One region of the Pseudokineococcus lusitanus genome, then DNA from elsewhere that is predicted to be linked to it. Evidence: predicted binding sites of a transcription regulator. Region 1 holds the regulator's gene; each other region holds the start of a gene.
The links. The regulator LexA, encoded in region 1, represses DNA repair genes until DNA is damaged. The targets are predictions, from matches to a motif close to TCGAACANNTGTTCGA.

Region 1 (4,204 bases):
CGGCTTCCTCGCCGTGTCGGCGCAGCACGCGGCGCTGCGGCTCGCCCAGGGCGCGGGGCGGCTCGTCCGGTCGACGGGGGACCGCGGCGTCGTCGCCGTCCTCGACCCGCGGCTGGCGACCGCGCGGTACGGCGGCTTCCTGCGCGCGAGCCTCCCGCCGCTGTGGGCGACGAGCGACAAGGACGTCGTCCTCGCCGCGCTCCGCCGGCTGGACGCCGCCGCGCGTACGGCGGAGGACGAGACGGCGTAGGCGGCGAGGCCTCCCGCGGCCCGGCGGCGGTCGCCCCTCCCGGCGTGGACGGGGGAGACCGCGACGTGGGGGAGCATCGGGGCATGGACCTCGCCCGCGCCCGCGCCGCCTTCGAGCACGTCCCCGGCTACTGCAACGCGGCGACGCTGGGCCTGCCGAGCCGAGCCGTCCGCACGGCGATGGTGGCGGCCCTCGACGAGTGGGCGGCCGGCCGGGCCACGGCGCCGGGCTACGACGCCGTCGTCGGCCGGGCACGGGAGCTCTTCGCCCGGCTCGTCGGCGTCCCCGCGGACCGCGTGGCCGTGGGCTCGCAGGCGTCGGTGGCCGTGGGCGCCGTCGCGGCCTCGCTGCCCGACGGCGCCCGGGTCGTCGTCCCCGAGGGCGACTTCACCTCCGTCGTCTTCCCCTTCCTCGTCCACGCCGAGCGGCGCGGGCTCGTCGTGCGGCAGGTGCCGCTGGCGGGCCTGGCCGACGCCGTCGCCGAGGGCTGCGACCTCGTCGCCTACAGCCTCGTGCAGTCCTCCGACGGCGCCGTGGCCGACGACGACGCGGTCCGCGCCGCGGCGGCCAGGGTCGGCGCGGCGACGCTGTGCGACCTCACGCAGGCCGCGGGCTGGTGGCCCGTCGACGCCGGGCTCCACGACCTCACCGTGACCGCCGCCTACAAGTGGCTCGGCGCGCCGCGCGGCGTCTGCTTCACGACCGTCGCGCCGTCGTGGCAGGAGCGTCTGCTGCCGGTGGCGGCCGGCTGGTACGCCGGCGAGGACGTCTGGGGCTCGGTGTACGGGCCCGGCATGGCGCTCGCGCAGGACGCGCGGCGCTTCGACGTCTCGCCCGCGTGGCTGCCGTGGGCGGGGGCCGTCCCGGCGCTCGAGCTGTACGACGGGCTCGACGTCGCCGAGGTCCGCGACCACGACGCCCGCCTGGCCGACGCCGTCCTCGCCGGGCTCGACCTGCCGCCCGCGGGGCGCGCCGTCGTCGCCGTCCCGGACGCCGACGGCCACGCCCTCGAGCGCCTCGCCGCCGCGGGGGTCACGGCCGTGGCCCGGGCGGGCGCCGTCCGCCTCGCCTTCCACCTGTGGAACGACGACTCCGACGTCGAGCGGGTGCTGGGCGCCCTGCGCTGACCGCTTCCGCCTGCTCGTGGTGGAGCGGCGTCCCCGGACGCGAACGGGCGCCTGTTCGTGGTGAGGTGGCGTCCCGGGGCGCGAAGAGGCGCCTGTTCGTGCTGAGGCGGCGTCCCCGGACGCGAACAGGCGCCCGTTCGCGGTGCGGCGGCGTCCTCGCGCGCGACGACGCGCGGTGCGCCGGGGGGCGACCTAGCGTGCCGGGCATGGCGGGTGGAGCGGAGAAGCCGGAGCGGCCGGGCGCGGAGCAGTGGCTGCCGGAGCCGGGGCACCGCGACGTCGCGACGCTCCGCGAGGCCGCGACCGGGTGCCGCGGCTGCGAGCTCTGGGAGCCGGCGACGCAGGTCGTCTTCTCGGCCGGGGCGACGGGCGGGCGGCTGGCGCTCGTCGGCGAGCAGCCGGGGGACCAGGAGGACCGCCGCGGCGTGCCCTTCGTCGGCCCGGCGGGCCGCCTCCTGCAGGCCGCCGTCGAGGAGGCGGGCATCGCCCGGGAGGACGTCTACGTGACGAACGCCGTCAAGCACTTCCGCTTCACGCAGCAGGCGCCCGGCAACCGGCGCATCCACGCGACGCCGGAGGCGGCGCACGTCACGGCGTGCCGCCCCTGGCTGGCCGCGGAGCTGGCGGCGGTGGACCCGGAGGTCGTCGTCGTCCTCGGCGCGACCGCCGGCCGGGCGCTCCTCGGCCCGTCGTTCCGGGTGACCAAGGAGCGCGGCCACGTCATCGAGCGGGAGACCTCCAGGGGCACCAAGCGCTTCGTGGCGACGCTGCACCCCTCGGCCGTGCTGCGGACGCCGCCGGAGCAGCGGGACGCGGCACGGGACGGGCTCGTGGCCGACCTGCGCGTGGCGGCCGCGGCGCTCGGGCCCCGCTGAGGGAGGGGCACCGGCGCCGCGGCACGGCTCAGACGCTCCGCAGGACGGCGACGACGCGTCCCAGCACGGTGGCCTCGTCGCCGTCGATGGGGCTGTAGGCGGCGTTGCGCGGGAGCAGCCGGACGTGGCCGTCACGGCGCTGGAAGACCTTGACCGTGGCCTCGCCGTCGATCATGGCGGCCACCACCTCGCCGTTCTCGGCGACGGGCTGCTGCCGGACGACGACCCAGTCCCCGTCGCAGATGGCCGCCTCGACCATGGAGTCGCCGACCACCTTGAGCAGGAAGAGCTGCCCGCCGCCGACGAGCTGGCGGGGGAGCGGGAAGACGTCCTCGACGGCCTGCTCGGCGAGGATCGGGCCGCCGGCCGCGATGCGCCCGACCACGGGCACGTAGGCGGCGGCGGGGCGCTCGTCGCCGGCGCCGGTGTCGTCGGCCGGGACGTCGGCCGGGGCCTCGGGGCGCGCGGGCCGCAGCCGGTGCACCGACGCGCCGCCCGCGGGCTGCTCGTCCGGGACGACGACCTCGATGGCGCGGGGGCGCCGCGGGTCGCGGCGCAGGAAGCCCTTGCGCTCCAGCGTGCTCAGCTGGTGCGCCACGCTCGACGGGCTCGTGAGCCCGACGGCCTCGCCGATCTCGCGCATGCTCGGCGGGTAGCCGCGCCGCTCGACCGCCTCGCTGATGCACTCGAGCACCCGGCGCTGCCGCTCGGTGAGCCCGGTGCCGGCCGCCGCCGGCGTGTCCGGCATCTCCACCACGGTGCCCTCGGACGTGCCGTCCGTGCCCGCCGACGTGCCCTCGTCGTCCCTGCGCCGTGCCACGGAGCCTCCTGCGGTCGTCGTGCGCCGGCGTCCCCGACGCCGGCCGTGCCGCGAGCGTAGGGACGCGGGAGGTCGAGATCAAACACCTGTTCGAGCGTGTCGCGGCGTGTCGTCAGGGGCGCCGCGGGGGGTGTCCGGCGCCGCCGGTGGACCGCTGACCTGCGGCGGGACCCGTTGTCGGTGGTCGCTGGTCGACTACGGGACGTGCACCGGGGGCCCGGTCGGCCCGGCCCCGCCCGGTCCGGACGGGGCGTCGGTGCGGGCGCCGCTGGACGCCCGCCCCGCCCGCTGGTACACATCGCACAGACGTTCGATCGAATACGCGTTCGACGCCGGGCAGGCGCCGGGGCGCGACCCCCTCGACCCGCACGTCCGCCGGCCGCGAGGCCGCGCGGTCCACCCGGAGGTCCTCATGTCCGCACTGGCCCTGCAGCCGTCCTTCGTCCCCGCCGCCCGCCCGGCGCGGCGCCGGCACCTGGCCCTCGTGCCGCCGCCCGTCGCCGCGCCCCCGCGGCGCACCCCCGCCCGTCGTCGGGCCGCCGCCCCGGCGGTCGGCCCCGTGCACGTGACGCGGCGCGGCCGGCTCGCCGTCACGACGGCGGTGGCCGTCGCGCTCCTCGGCGCGCCGACCGCCGTGCTCGCCGCCGGGAGCCCGTCGACGCCCGCGGCCCCGGCCGCACCCGCCGTCGCAGCGGCCGTGCCGGCCACGCCGGCCGCCGAGCACGTCGTGCTGCCGGGGGAAACCCTCTGGTCGGTGGCCGAGGGCGTGGCCGCGCCGGGCGAGGACGTCCGCGACGTCGTCCTCCACCTCGAGCAGCTCAACGGCCTCAGCACGTCCGCGCTCCAGGTCGGGCAGACGCTCGTCGTCCCCGCCGTCTGAGGCGCCGCGTCCCGGACCGCGGGCGGGTGCACCCGGGCGGCCGGTGCCTCTGGCAAGGTGTCCGCGCCCAGCGCCAGCACCGTCGCCGGCCGCGGCGACGCCGCGGCCGCGGCCCGTCCCGCGGAGGACGCATGAGCAGCACCCGGAAGCCCGCGGACGACGTCCGCCGCGACGGCGAGGCCCCCGTGGGCGCGCTCGACCGGTACTTCTCCATCACGGCCCGTGGCTCCACCACCGCCCGGGAGGTGCGCG
Region 2 (4,204 bases), on a different contig from region 1:
TGGTGCGGGGTCGTCGTGGACGAGGCCGAGGGGTGAGGTCCAGCGGGTGCCGAGGCCGTGCGGGTCGGTCGGGTCGTCGGTGGTGGGCTGGACGAGCCAGCCGTAGTGGGTGCGGCACTGGTGGTGCTTGCGGCAGCGGGGTCGCAGGTTGCACTCGCAGGTGGGTCCGCCGGCGCTGTGGGGGGTCTGGTGGTCGAGGTCGCAGCGGACCGAGGGTTGGGTGCAGCCGGGGTGGGTGCACTCGGGCAGGGCGGCGCGGATGTAGCGGGTCTGCTCGGTGGTGGGGACGTAGTCGGTGGGCAGACCCGCGAGGGGGCAGGTCGAAGCGCGCGGCGTCCCGTCGGCGGGAGAGTCGGTTCGCGACGCCCATCGCGGCGCGGCGGCACCCGGCTTGGCGGCACCCGGGGTTGGGGCACCGCGCGCGTTGGTGGTGGGCGCGTTGGCACCGCGCGCGTTGGTGGTGGGCGCGTTGGCACCGCGCGCGTTGGTGGTGGGCGCGTTGGTGGTGGGCGCGTTGGTGCCGGGCGTGGTGGTGCCGGGGGCGGTGGTGCCAGGCGGAGTCGTGCTCGGCGCGGGCGCGTCGGCGACGCGGGTGAGCTTGTCGGCGAGACCGGGCGGCACCTGGGCCGTGGTGGCCGGCGGTGGCTCGGGTGGTGTGCCCGTTCGACTGTCGTCCGGCGGGTCGGGCATCGCGTCGGCGCCCTTTGCCGGAGCTGGCGTGATCGGCGGTGTCGCCGGCGGACTGGCGTCGGGGGTGCCGGAGATGGGGAGGGCTTCCGCGGTCCGGGTGGTCGTGTCGTCGGTGGCTCGGGTGGTGGTCGTGCGGGTCGCGGTGGCGTCGAGGTGGTGGAGGTGTCCGTCGACGCCGAGGACCCTCCCGGTGAAGGGGTCGGTGAGGATCCGGCGGAAGGGGTGGCCGGCGGCGAGGAGCTCGCGGGCGACGTCGACGGGCACGGCGCCGTGGCCGGCCAACCACGCGGGCTCGTCGTCCAGGCCAAGCAGGGTGGGCAGGGACACGTTGAGCGTCGGGCCGTTGCACGGCCCGGCGTGCGCCCGACCATCCGAGCGCGGGTCGGCGCCGGTGACCAGGCCGACCAACGCGTCGAAGCGGCGGGCGTCCACGCCGCGCTGGTCGGGCAGACCGGTGGCATCGGTGGCCACCGGGTCCAGGCCCGCGGCGACCGCCGCGTGCGGGTCCGCCCCCGCGTGAGGGCCGGTGCGGGTGGTGGCCCACGTGGTCAGGCGGTGGAACAGCGCGGTGATGTCGGCGACCGGGCCGGTGGCGACGAGCTCGGCCGCGCCGTCGCCGAGCGGCTGGACGAGGACCCGACGGCGGCACGTCTCGTAGCGGAGGCGGCGGTTGGTGGCCTCGACCTCGAGCTGGGCCACGAGGGCGCGGACCTTGCGGGTGACACCAGGCGGGTCGAGACGCGGCAGGTCGGGAGCGAGGTGGGTGTCGACCCAGCGGGCCTGCTCCGGCGTCAGACCGGCAGTGCCCGTGACGACCGCGTGCGCCCGGGCGGGGCAGATGCCTCCGCTGCGTAGAGCGGCCCGGGTCTGCGGCAGGACGGTCGTGAGCGCCAGCGCGTCGGTGACCAGCCGCCGCGCCCCAGCGACGCCGACGTGCAGCGCGAGGGCGATCTCGGTGATGACCCCCTCGGCGGGGTCCCCGCCGAGCCGTCCGAAGCGGGCGGTCTCGACCGGGTCGCCGCCGACCGGGACGCCGAGGGCGGCGGCCGTCTCGTCGACGAGGTCGGCGACCAGACCCAGCAGCGCGGCGTGCTGGGTCGACGCAGCGGCGTGGGCGTCGCGGAGCCGGTCGAGGACGGCCCTGCCCGCACGGCGGGCGAGCGGCAGATCACCGACCGGGACGTCGAGCGGACCGACGGGGCCAGCGGGTGCGGGGGCGACGGCGTCGTCGCGCGACTCGTCGTCGGCCGGGTGCTGCGCCATCCTCGACCTCCCCCTCTCTCCGTCCGTCGAACAGGTGTTCGAAGTCTAGCGGGCGGGCCCGACAACGGCAGAGGTTGCTCACAGGCCTCGACGCGGCGACCAGGGCGCGGCACCGGCGCGAGCCCTGACGACGCCCGCCCGGCTGCCCGGCCTCGAGCCTCCTCCGCGCGCCTCGCCCCGCACCCGCCCCGCACCCACCCCAGCGCCCGCTCCGCGCCCGCACCCGCCCTCCACCCCGGCGGCCCCTCCCACGCCCGGAGGCCGCCCCGCCCCGCGGCCCTACGATCAGGCGCGTGATCCGACGCCTGGACCTGCGGGGCCGCGCCCTCGACGCGCGCGAGCTCCGCGGGACGCTGCCCCGCGCCGAGCAGGACGTGGAGTCCGCGCTCGACGCCGTCCGACCGGTCGTGGACGCCGTGCGCACCCGCGGCGCGGCGGCCCTGCGCGAGCTGGCCGAGCGCTTCGACGGCGTCCGCCCCGAGCACCTGCGCGTGCCCGCGGCGGCCCTGGCCGCCGCGCTCGAGGACCTCGACCCGGCCGTCCGCGCCGCCCTCGAGGAGTCCGTGCGCCGCGCCCGTCTCGTCCACGCCGAGCAGCGCCGCACCGACACCACCGTGCAGGTCGTCCCGGGCGGCACGGTCACCGAGCGCTGGGTCCCCGTCGGCCGGGTCGGGCTGTACGCGCCCGGCGGCGTGGCCGTCTACCCCAGCAGCGTCGTCATGAACGTCGTCCCGGCGCAGGAGGCCGGCGTCGCCGAGCTCGTCGTCGTCAGCCCGCCGCAGCGCGACCACGGCGGCCTCCCGCACCCCACCGTCCTCGCCGCGTGCGCCCTGCTCGGTGTGGACGAGGTGTACGCCGTCGGCGGCGCCCAGGCCGTCGCGATGCTCGCGCTCGGCGCCGACGAGGAGGACGGCACGCGCCTCTGCGCGCCCGTCGACATGGTCACGGGGCCGGGCAACCGCTACGTCGCCGCGGCGAAGCGCCTGCTCCGGGGCGTCGTCGGCATCGACGCCGAGGCCGGCCCCACCGAGGTCATGGTCCTCGCGGACGAAACCGCCGACCCCGTCCTCGTGGCCGCCGACATGATCAGCCAGGCCGAGCACGACGAGGTCGCGGCCGCCGTGCTCGTGACGACCTCGGAGGACCTCGCCGCGCGCGTCGAGGCCGAGCTGGAGCGGCAGGTGCCGCTGACGAAGCACACCGAGCGCGTCGGGACGGCGCTCGCCGGGCCGCAGTCCGCCGTCGTCCTCGTCGACGACGTCGACGGGCTGCTCGCCGTGGCCGACGGCTACGGCGCCGAGCACCTCGAGGTCCAGACCGCCGACGCGGCCGCGGTCGCCGCGCGCGTCCGCAACGCCGGCGCGATCTTCGTGGGGCCGTCGTCGCCCGTCTCCCTCGGCGACTACTGCGCCGGCTCGAACCACGTCCTGCCCACCGGCGGCTGCGCGTGCTTCTCCAGCGGACTCTCGGTCCAGACCTTCCTCCGCGGCATCCACGTCGTCGACTACTCCGCCGAGGCCCTCGCCGACGTCGCCCCGCACGTCGTCGCGCTCGCCGAGGCCGAGGACCTGCCCGGGCACGGCCAGGCCGTCACGGCACGCCTGCGCGGGGCCCCCGCGTGAGCGGCGACGCCGGGCCCACCGGCACGACGACCACCGACCCCGTGGCGGCCGTGGCGGCGGCGCCCGCGGACGACGCCGCCCGGGCGGCCGCCCTCGCCGACCTGCCCCTGCGCGACGTGCTCCGCGGCGTCGAGCCCTACGGCGCACCGCAGCTCGACGTCCCGGTGCTGCTCAACGTCAACGAGAACCCCGTGCCGCCGTCGGCCACGGTGGCCCGGGAGATGGGCGAGGCCGTCGCCGCGGCCGCCGTCGGCCTCAACCGCTACCCCGACCGCGAGTTCCTCGACCTCCGGGCCGACCTCGCGGACTTCCTCGCCCTGGAGTCGGGCGTGCGCCTGCCCCCGGAGCAGCTGTGGGCGGCCAACGGCTCGAACGAGGTCATGCTCCAGGTCCTGCAGGCCTTCGGCGGCGAGGGGCGGACCGCCGTCTCCTTCGCGCCGACCTACTCGATGTACCCGGAGTACGCCCGCGACACCGGGACCCGCTGGGTCGCCGGCCGCCGGCGCGACGACTTCACCCTCGACGCCGCGGCCGCCGTCGCCCTCGTCGAGCGCGAGCAGCCGTCGGTCGTCCTCCTCGCCTCGCCGAACAACCCGACGGGCACCGCCCTCCCGCGGGAGGTCGTCGAG
Region 3 (4,204 bases), on a different contig from region 1:
GGCGGCCCGGCCGACATCGTCGCGCTCACGCTGGCCCTGGCCCGCGAGATGCTCGCCGCCGCCGGCGTGGACGGGGTCGACCCGGCCGACGCGCTCGCCGACGGCCGCGCGATGGACGCGTGGCGCCGCATGGTGGCGGCGCAGGGCGGCGACCCCGCGGCCGACCTGCCGACGGCGCGGGAGACCGACGTCGTGCTCGCCCCGGCCGACGGCGTCCTCGTCCGGCTCGACGCCCTGGGCGTCGGCGTGGCCGCCTGGCGCCTCGGGGCCGGGCGCGCACGCCGGCAGGACCCGGTGCAGGCCGGCGCCGGCGTCGAGCTCCACGCCAAGCCGGGCGACACGGTCCGCGCCGGCCAGCCGCTCATGACGCTGCACACCGACACGCCCGAGCGCTTCGCCCGGGCGCACGAGGCGCTCGAGGGGGCCGTCGAGGTGGCGCCCGAGGTCTCCCGCCCGGCGACCCCCGACCTCGTGCTGGAGCGCGTGGCCGGGTGAGGCCCGGGTCCCCGCGCCACGGCGCCGTCGACCCGCCGCCGGATCCGCCGCCGGTCCTGCTCGAGGTGCGGCGGCGGGTCGAGGCGCTCGTGGCCGGGCTGGACGACGTCGAGGGCGGGCGCACCGACCGGTGGGACGCCCCGGGCGACCGCCGGGCCGGCGTCCGCGGGTGGGGCGACCGCGCCGTGGCGGCGGGCGGGACCGTGGTGGACGTCTGGTTCGACGCCGACGCCGGTCACCTGCGGGTCGCCGCGACGCCCGCCCGGGGGTGGTGGGACCCGTCCGGCCGCCGGGGCGCCTGGCACGAGTGGCGGGACGCGGACGCGCCCGGCGTCGTCGACGACGTCGTCGGACGCTTCGAGGCCCTGCTCGCGGCGGCGCGGGCCGAGGCCCCGGCCCGGCCACGCCGCGCGCCCCGGCGCCGCGGCGGCCAGGGTGGGGCAGCGCGCCCGGACGGGCGCACGGACCACGGAGGAGCGCACCCTTGAGCGAGCAGACGACGGGCGAGGAGCCCCGCGAGGTCGACGTCTTCGACAACGAGGAGGTCGAGACGGTCCAGGCGGAGCAGACGAGCTACGTGTCGCGGGCCTCCGGCGGGGGCTCGGTGCCCGAGGACCAGGACGAGCAGACGCACCTGCCCGACACCACCGGTACCTCGGGCGGCGACCCGCTCGCGGGCGTCACGGCGGGCGAGGACGGCACGCCGTCCGCCGACGACGCCGTGCAGGGCGACACGGGCCCCGAGCACCCCGGCCAGCACGGCGACGGGTACTGAGGGGCACCTCGACCCCGCACCCGGGCCCGGCCGGCCCGCACGGCTCCCCACGGGCGCCCGTCCCGCCCCTCGAGGGCGTGGGCGGGCGCCCGTCCGTCGTCGCGGGGCACCTCAGGCCAGCTCGACCGGGCGTCCCGCCGTGATGCGGAGGAGCTCCTCGGAGGAGACCTGCAGCGCCGTCCCCGGGCGGCCCGCCGGGGCCCAGAGCCGGGGGTGGGCGGCCAGCGCCGCGTCGACGAGGACGTCGACGACCTCGAGCGCGGCGCGGCCGGCGTCCGCCCCGGGCAGCGGCAGGCCGACGGGCGGGAGGTCCTCCGGCGGGCACCCGCAGAGCCGGACCACCTCGGCGGCGGTGGCGGGGCGCAGGCCCGGCAGGCCGCGGCTCGCCACGAGCCGCACCACCTCGTCCGTGCGCAGGGGACGGGCGGCGACGAGGACGACGAGGACCGCGCGGGTCCGGGCCCGCGGCGGGTCGGCGGGGTCCGCGAGCAGGAGCGCGCACCGCGCCACCGCGCCGGCGGGCGCTCCCACCTCGCGGGCGAGGTCGGCGGCGGAGCCGGGGACCTCGCGGGCGAGGTCGGCGGCGGAGCCGGGCGGGTGGTCGAGGACGACGACGTCCGCCTGCGCACCGACGTCGGCGAGGGCCTGCCGCACGGCGGTGACGACCGGGTCGGCGGCGGCGTCGAGGACGACGGGGTCCGGGGCGGCGGCGTCGGCGGGGGCGCCCGCGGGGGCGCGGGCCGGCGTCGGGGCGGTGGCGACGGGCGCGGCGCCGTCGCCCGCGGGGAGGGCCTCGTCGGCCGGCGTCGGCGCCATCGCCCGAGGCTAGTGGCGCGGCGGACGGCGTGCCCGGTCCGTGCCGGGGGCCGCGGGGAGCGGCCGTCCACCGGTCGCCCGTCCCGTCTTGACGGCTGTCGGTGGTCGGCGCTCTACTTCTCCGTGTTCGAACTCGTGTTCGAACGAGGGTGGTCCGGTCGCGGTGCGGCGGGTCCCGGCACGAGGAGGCAGCGTGGCACGCACCTACGACGACGAGGTGGTCGTCCGCACGACGACGGCCGACCCGCTGGTCGACGAGCTCCTCGCCACCGGGCGGTCGGAGGACGGCGCCGGGCGCCCCGAGCGCCCCGAGGCCTTCCTCTGGCGCGGGCGGCTGCACGTCGTGCGCTCCGTCCTCGGCCGCTGGTACGAGCGGCGCGCCTGGTGGGAGCAGGACCCGCAGCGCGCCGAGGCCGGCGTCCTCGTGGGCGCGGGCTCGCGCGGCCCCTCCCGCACGCCCTCGCTGGACCGCGAGGTCTGGCGGGTCGAGGCGAGCGCCGGGCGGGTGGCCGGCAGCGGCGTCTACGAGCTGTGCCGCGAGGACCCGGCCGCGCCGGGCGGGTGGAGCCTGCGCCGTGTCGACGACTGAGCTCGAGGCCGCCGCCGGTCCCCGCGCCCCCCGCGGCGGCGCCCCCGCCCGCCGGGCGGGCACGCGGACGGCCGGGTCCCGGGCGGCCGCCGCCGGGGCGTCCGCCGCGGGGCCGGTGCTCGCCGGGCAGCCCGCGGCGGCCGCGGCCGACCTCCTGGCCCGCAGCCGCGCCGGGCTGGCCGCGGCGTGGGCCGCCCCCACGCCGGAGGAGCGCTACGTCGCCGCCCACCTCGCCGGCCTGCGGGCCGGGGCCGCGGTCCTCGCCGTCCGCGGGCGTCCCCGCCGGGGCGTCGGCCTCGGCGTGTGGCAGGTGCTGCCCCGGGTCGCCCCCGAGCTGGAGGACGCGGCGCTGCGGCTCGCCGCCGGCGCACGCCGCCGCGCCGCCGTCGAGGCCGGACGCACCGGCGTCGTCACGGCGCAGGACGCCGAGGAGCACCTGCGGGAGGCCGAGGCGTTCGCCGGTGCCGTCGCGGCCGTCCTCGGGCTGCCCGTCGCGCTGCCGCTGCCCCTGCCCGCCGCCGGGGCGGTCCCCGTCGGCGCGGGGCGCTGAGGCGTGGCCTTCCCGCACCTGCGCGTTGCCTCGGGGTACTCCCTGCGGCACGGCGCCTCGAGCCCCGACGCGCTCGTGGCCCGGGCGGCCGAGCTCGACCTCGACACGCTCGCGCTCACCGACCGCGACGGCCTCTACGGCGCCGTCAAGCACGTCACCGCCTGCTCCGAGGCGGGCATCGCCCCCGTGCTGGGGGTCGACCTCGCCGTCGAGCCCTCCGGCCTGGCCGGCGGGCTCCCCGCCTGGGCGGACCCGGGGCGCGGCGTCCGCGAGGGGACGGGCGGCCCCGCCCGGGGCGGGGCGGCGGTCGACGCCCGCCTGCCGCGCGTCACCGTCCTCGCGCACGCGGGCGGCACCGACGCCGACGGGCGACGGGTCGTGCGCGGCCGACGGGCGTCCGGCGAGGTCCTCGGGGCGGGGGAGGGGTGGGCCGCGCTGTGCCGCCTCGTGTCGGCCACCCACCTGCGCGGGGAGCGCGGCACGCCCGTCACCACGCCCGCCCTCCTGGCCGCGCACGCCGAGGGCGCCCGCACCGGCGCCCCGGCGCTCACGGTGCTGCTCGGGCCGGGCTCCGAGGTCGGGCGGGCGGTGCTCGCCCGCCGCGACGACGTCGCCCGCGCGGTCCTCGCGCGCTGGTACGACCTGCTGCCGCTGGGGTCCCTGGCCGTCGAGGTGGTCTGCCACGACGGCCCGCCGGGGACGCCGGGGAGCCTGCTGCACGCGGGCCGCATGCTCGCGCTGGCCCGCTCGGCCGGCCTGCCGGCGGTGCTCACCGGCGCCGTCCGCTACGCCCGCCCCGAGGGGGCCCGCACCGCCGACGTCCTCGACGCCGTCCGCCGGCTCGTGCCGCTGGACCTGCGGCACCTCGACCGCACGAGCGCCCGCGGGCACCTCACCGGCACCGCCGCCATGACGGAGGTCGCCGCGCGGGTCGAGGCCGCCGCCGGGGACGCCGGGCCCGGCCCGTCGGGCGCCCCCG
Region 4 (4,204 bases), on a different contig from region 1:
AGCGTGACGACGCCGACGCCCGCGTCCTCGCACCAGCCGAGGAAGTCGACGATCTTCCCGGCGCCCTGCCGGTGGCCGTCCTGGGCCGCGAGGCCGGACTGGCGGGCCCAGCGGCGGTTGCCGTCGAGGATGACGCCGACGTGGTGGGGGCCGGCGGGGTGGGGACCGCGGCCCAGCAGCCGGTCGCCCCGGTGCCGCCCGGCGACGGACCGCTCGAGCCGGCGCTCGTAGAGCCGGTACACGAGGTCTCGCAGGGGCACGCCGTCACGCTACTCGTCCGGCCCCGGACGGCCACCGGCCGTCAGCCGCCGGTCGTCGTCCGCCGGTCGCCGATCGCCGGTCGTCAACCGCCGGTCGTGGACGGCGACGGGGGGCCACGTCGTCGCGACTACCCTCGGGGTGCCGCCGACCCGTCGGCGGCAGGGCTCGGACCGACGTCAGGAGGCGGCCGTGGGCAGCGCGAGGAGCACCGGCGAGGGCGGCAGCAGCGCCCTCGACCCGACCACCCGCCCGTCGGCGGCCCCGACCCGCGGGGCGCCCGGGAGGCCCGGCGCCCCCGACGTGGTGCGGGCCGTCAAGCCCCTGCTGCGCGGCTGGCTGCACCTCGGCATGTTCCCGCTCGTCGTGGCGGCCGGGATCGTCGCCGTCGCCCTGGCGCCAGACGCCCGCAGCCGCTGGGCGATGGCGATCTTCGGGCTGACGGCGGCCCTGCTCTTCGGCATCAGCGCGCTGTACCACCGGGGTACGTGGTCACCGCGGACGACGATGGTCCTCAAGCGGTTCGACCACTCGAACATCTTCCTCATCATCGCGGGCACCTACACGCCCTTCGCCGTCCTCCTCCTCGAGGACGGCCCCCGGCGGGTGCTCCTGCTCGTCGCCTGGCTGGCCGCGCTCGCGGGCATCGCCTTCCGCATCTTCTGGGTCGGCGCCCCGCGGTGGCTGTACGTCCCCGCCTACGTCGCGATGGGCTGGGTGGCGGTCGCCTTCCTCCCCCAGTTCCTCCGCGGCGGGGGGACGGCCGTGACGGTGCTCGTCGTCGTCGGCGGCCTCGCCTACACCGCCGGCGCGCTCGTCTACGGGCTCAAGAGGCCCGACCCGAGCCCGCGCTACTTCGGCTTCCACGAGATCTTCCACGCGCTGACGGTCGTCGGCTTCGTGTGCCACTACGTGGCTGCCTCCCTGGCCCTGTACCGCGGGGACGTCCCCGGCGCCTGAGCCGCGGCCCCGGCCCGGTCCTGCCGGCCACCGTCGTCGTCGCCGTCCTCCGCGACCCGATGCCCGGCGGACCCGAGCCCGAGCCCCCAAGGATCCCGGCTCATCGAGAGCCCGCCGGAAGCTCCCCGGGGGCTCACCGGGCGGCCCCCGAAAGCTCCCCGGGGCCTGCCGGGCGATCGAGTGGCGGCAGCTCCGGCGCGTGTCCCATGCCCGGCGACCGGCGCCGGGAGCCGTCGCCCTGACGCCTCCGGACGGAAGCCGGACCGACGCTGCCCCTTCGCGGCAGGCTCCTCCCGTCGCCTCTCGCCGTCGGTGGACGACCGTGGCGGCTGTCGGCCCCCTCGACTATCATTCGAACACGCGTTCGGACGGTGGTCACGAGGGGGTGGTCGAGGTGGGACTGCAAGAGCCCGAGGAGGGTCGCCCGCGCGACCACGCCCCATGGGCGGCCGACGGGCTCGACGCGTCGGGTGCTCCGGCCGGTGCTCAGTCCGGTGCACCGTCTGGTGCCGCCCCCGATGCCTCGGCGTCAGCCGGCCCGGCCGATGTCCCGGTGGGCGACCTCCCGGTCTCCCGACGCGCGGGCCGGGCCGTCCTGGACCAGCTCCGCGACGCCCACGCCGCCGCGTCGATCCAGCACGCCGCGATGCTTGGGCTGGTGGCCGACCTCGTCGACGAGGTCGCCGCCTCCCTGGGCGTCCCGGTCGACGGCGACCCGGTCGAGACCGCCCGCTTCGGCCGCCTCGGCGGGGACCCCGCCGAGGCCGTCATCACCGAGATCGCCCTCGCCCTGCACGTCGGGGTCGCCGGAGCACGCCGCCTCGTCCAGGACGCACTCGCGCTGACGACCGTGCTGCCGCAGACCCGGGCCGCGCTGCGCGTCGGGGCCATCTGCTCCGCACAGGCGCACGCCGTCGTCACCGAGACGGCGGGCCTGACGCCTGAGCAGGCCCGGTGGATCGACGCCGAGGTCGCCGACGACCTGCCCCGCCTAGACCCACGCGGGGTCACGCGCAAGGTGCGGGCCCTCGTGGCCCGGCTCGAGGTGGACGCGACCAACCGCCGCGTCCGGTACGAGACCTGCCGCCGGCAGGTCCTCGTCCAGCCCCTCGGCGACGGGGCGGCCGAGCTCGTCGCCACCGGCCCCGTCGCCGACATCACCGCCCTGTTCCAAAGGATCACCACCTGGGTCACCACCCGCACCGGCCCCCACGCCGCCGCGGACCCGCACGCCGCCGTCGCCGCAGGCCTCGACCCCATCGCGGCGGCCGCCGACGGCACCGCCACCGACCTGCCCGACCAGCGCGGCGTCGACGCCCGCCGCTTCGACGCGTTGGTCGGCCTGGCCACCGACACCGGCACCGGTACCGGCGCACGTGAGGACGGCCGGGCGCACGCCGGGCAGTGCCACGGCCCCCAGCTCAACGTCTCGCTCCCCACGCTGCTCGGCCTCGACGACGAGCAGGCGTGGCTCGCCGGCCACGGCGCCGTCCCCGCCGACGTCGCCCGTGAGCTCCTCGCCGCCGGCCACCCCTTCCGCCGGATCCTCACCGACCCCTTCACCGGGAAGGTCCTCGGCGTCGACGGACACCTCCACCACCTCGACACCCGCACGACGACGACGACGCCGGCCGGCACCGACGCGACCACCCAGATCACCGGCTTGCCTATCCCCGGCGTCACCGACGACGGTCCGCCGGCAGCACCGCCCACCACGACTCCACCGACCATCCCGCCCGCTCCGACGCCTGACGCAGACGCGGTCCCCTACCCGCCTGGTGACAGCGGGACCGGCATGCCACCAGCGCCCCCACCGACGCCTACCACGCGACAGGTGCCAGCCGGCCTCGCCGACAAGCTCACCCGCATCTCCGACGCCGTCACGCCCGGCCCCAGCACGCCCGGCCCCAGCACGCCCGGCCCCAGCACGCCCGGCCCCAGCACGCCCGGCGTCGCCACACCCCCGTGGGCCTCCGCCTCCGGGACGCCGCCCGCGTCGACCTGCCCTCTCGCCGGCCTACCCACCGACTACGTCCCGACCGCCGAGCAGTCCCGCTACATCCGCACCGCCCTGCCCGAGTGCACCCACCCCGGCTGCACCCAGCCGTCGGTCCGCTGCGACCTCGACCACCAGGTCCCCCACGGCAGTGGCGGGCCGACCTGCGAGTGCAACCTCCGCCCCCGCTGCCGCAAGCACCACCAGTGCCGCACCCACTACGGCTGGCTCGTCCAGCCGATCACCGACGACCCGACCGACCTGCACGGCCTCGGCACCCGGTGGACCTCACCCCTCGGCCTCGTCCACGACGACCCCGCACCACCCTTCCTCCCCCGACCCACCACCAGCCGCGACGGCGACGGCACGCCCCTGCCCGCCGGCTGGGACGACCTCGGAGATCCCCTCGACTGCTCGTACCCGACCGTCGACATGGCCTGGCCCGGCGCGCTCCTGCTCATCAGCGCCGCTACCACCGCGACCACCCACCACCGCGAACCGCCCGCGCCACCGGCCCTGCCGAACGAAGACGAACCGCCGCCCTTCTGAGTCGGCCGCCCCGGCGCCTCGCGCCCCCCAGGGCCACCGTGGGCACGTCGCGCCGCCGGCGTCCTCGCCGTCCCGCCATCTGCCCCACGGCACCCGGCGCGGACGTCAGTGCGCCGGAGGGCGGCTCCCCAGGGCGACGGCGAGGGCGGCCGGGTCCGTCGTCGGGACGTCGCAGACGTGGCCGCGGCAGACGTAGGCCGCGGGTCGGCCGCCGACGAGGCCACGGTCGGCGAGGACCGCCGGCACGGTGGCGCCGGGCTCGCCGCGGCTGACGACCAGCCCGGGCGCGGTGCCCGCGAGCGCGGCGCGGTGCAGGGCGTCCGTCGCGGCGTCGCCGTCCGGACCGAGGACGGCCACCTCCCGGGGGCCGTCGAGGGCGGCCTCGGCCACCGCCATGGCCCACCCGGCGAAGCGGGGCGCCGCCCGGACGAGCTCCGCGGC

Region 2: a site for LexA is predicted at 1,980-1,995, ahead of EDC03_RS08340 (HNH endonuclease signature motif containing protein). Genes of this name have one in related genera too.
Region 3: a site for LexA is predicted at 2,214-2,229, ahead of EDC03_RS08510 (DUF6504 family protein). Genes of this name have one in related genera too.
Region 4: a site for LexA is predicted at 1,571-1,586, ahead of EDC03_RS07950 (HNH endonuclease signature motif containing protein). Genes of this name have one in related genera too.

What each region holds. Positions count from the first base shown of each region.
Region 1 is NZ_RJKN01000001.1:304,163-308,366, reverse strand. It holds gene EDC03_RS01375 (ATP-dependent DNA helicase) at 1-250, shown strand, start outside; gene EDC03_RS01370 (aminotransferase class V-fold PLP-dependent enzyme) at 334-1,377, shown strand; gene EDC03_RS01365 (UdgX family uracil-DNA binding protein) at 1,584-2,252, shown strand; gene lexA (transcriptional repressor LexA) at 2,281-3,000, opposite strand; gene EDC03_RS01355 (LysM peptidoglycan-binding domain-containing protein) at 3,485-3,952, shown strand; gene EDC03_RS01350 (NCS2 family permease) at 4,084-4,204, shown strand, end outside.
Region 2 is NZ_RJKN01000004.1:30,940-35,143, reverse strand. It holds gene EDC03_RS08340 (HNH endonuclease signature motif containing protein) at 1-1,953, opposite strand, end outside; gene hisD (histidinol dehydrogenase) at 2,247-3,575, shown strand; gene EDC03_RS08330 (histidinol-phosphate transaminase) at 3,626-4,204, shown strand, end outside.
Region 3 is NZ_RJKN01000004.1:78,909-83,112, reverse strand. It holds gene EDC03_RS08530 (thymidine phosphorylase) at 1-495, shown strand, start outside; gene EDC03_RS08525 (hypothetical protein) at 492-983, shown strand; gene EDC03_RS08520 (hypothetical protein) at 980-1,270, shown strand; gene EDC03_RS08515 (aminoacyl-tRNA deacylase) at 1,382-2,086, opposite strand; gene EDC03_RS08510 (DUF6504 family protein) at 2,280-2,675, shown strand; gene EDC03_RS08505 (SAV_6107 family HEPN domain-containing protein) at 2,662-3,225, shown strand; gene EDC03_RS08500 (PHP domain-containing protein) at 3,229-4,204, shown strand, end outside.
Region 4 is NZ_RJKN01000003.1:447,599-451,802, forward strand. It holds gene EDC03_RS07940 (isoprenyl transferase) at 1-260, opposite strand, end outside; gene trhA (PAQR family membrane homeostasis protein TrhA) at 451-1,218, shown strand; gene EDC03_RS07950 (HNH endonuclease signature motif containing protein) at 1,772-3,763, shown strand; gene EDC03_RS07955 (thioredoxin domain-containing protein) at 3,869-4,204, opposite strand, start outside.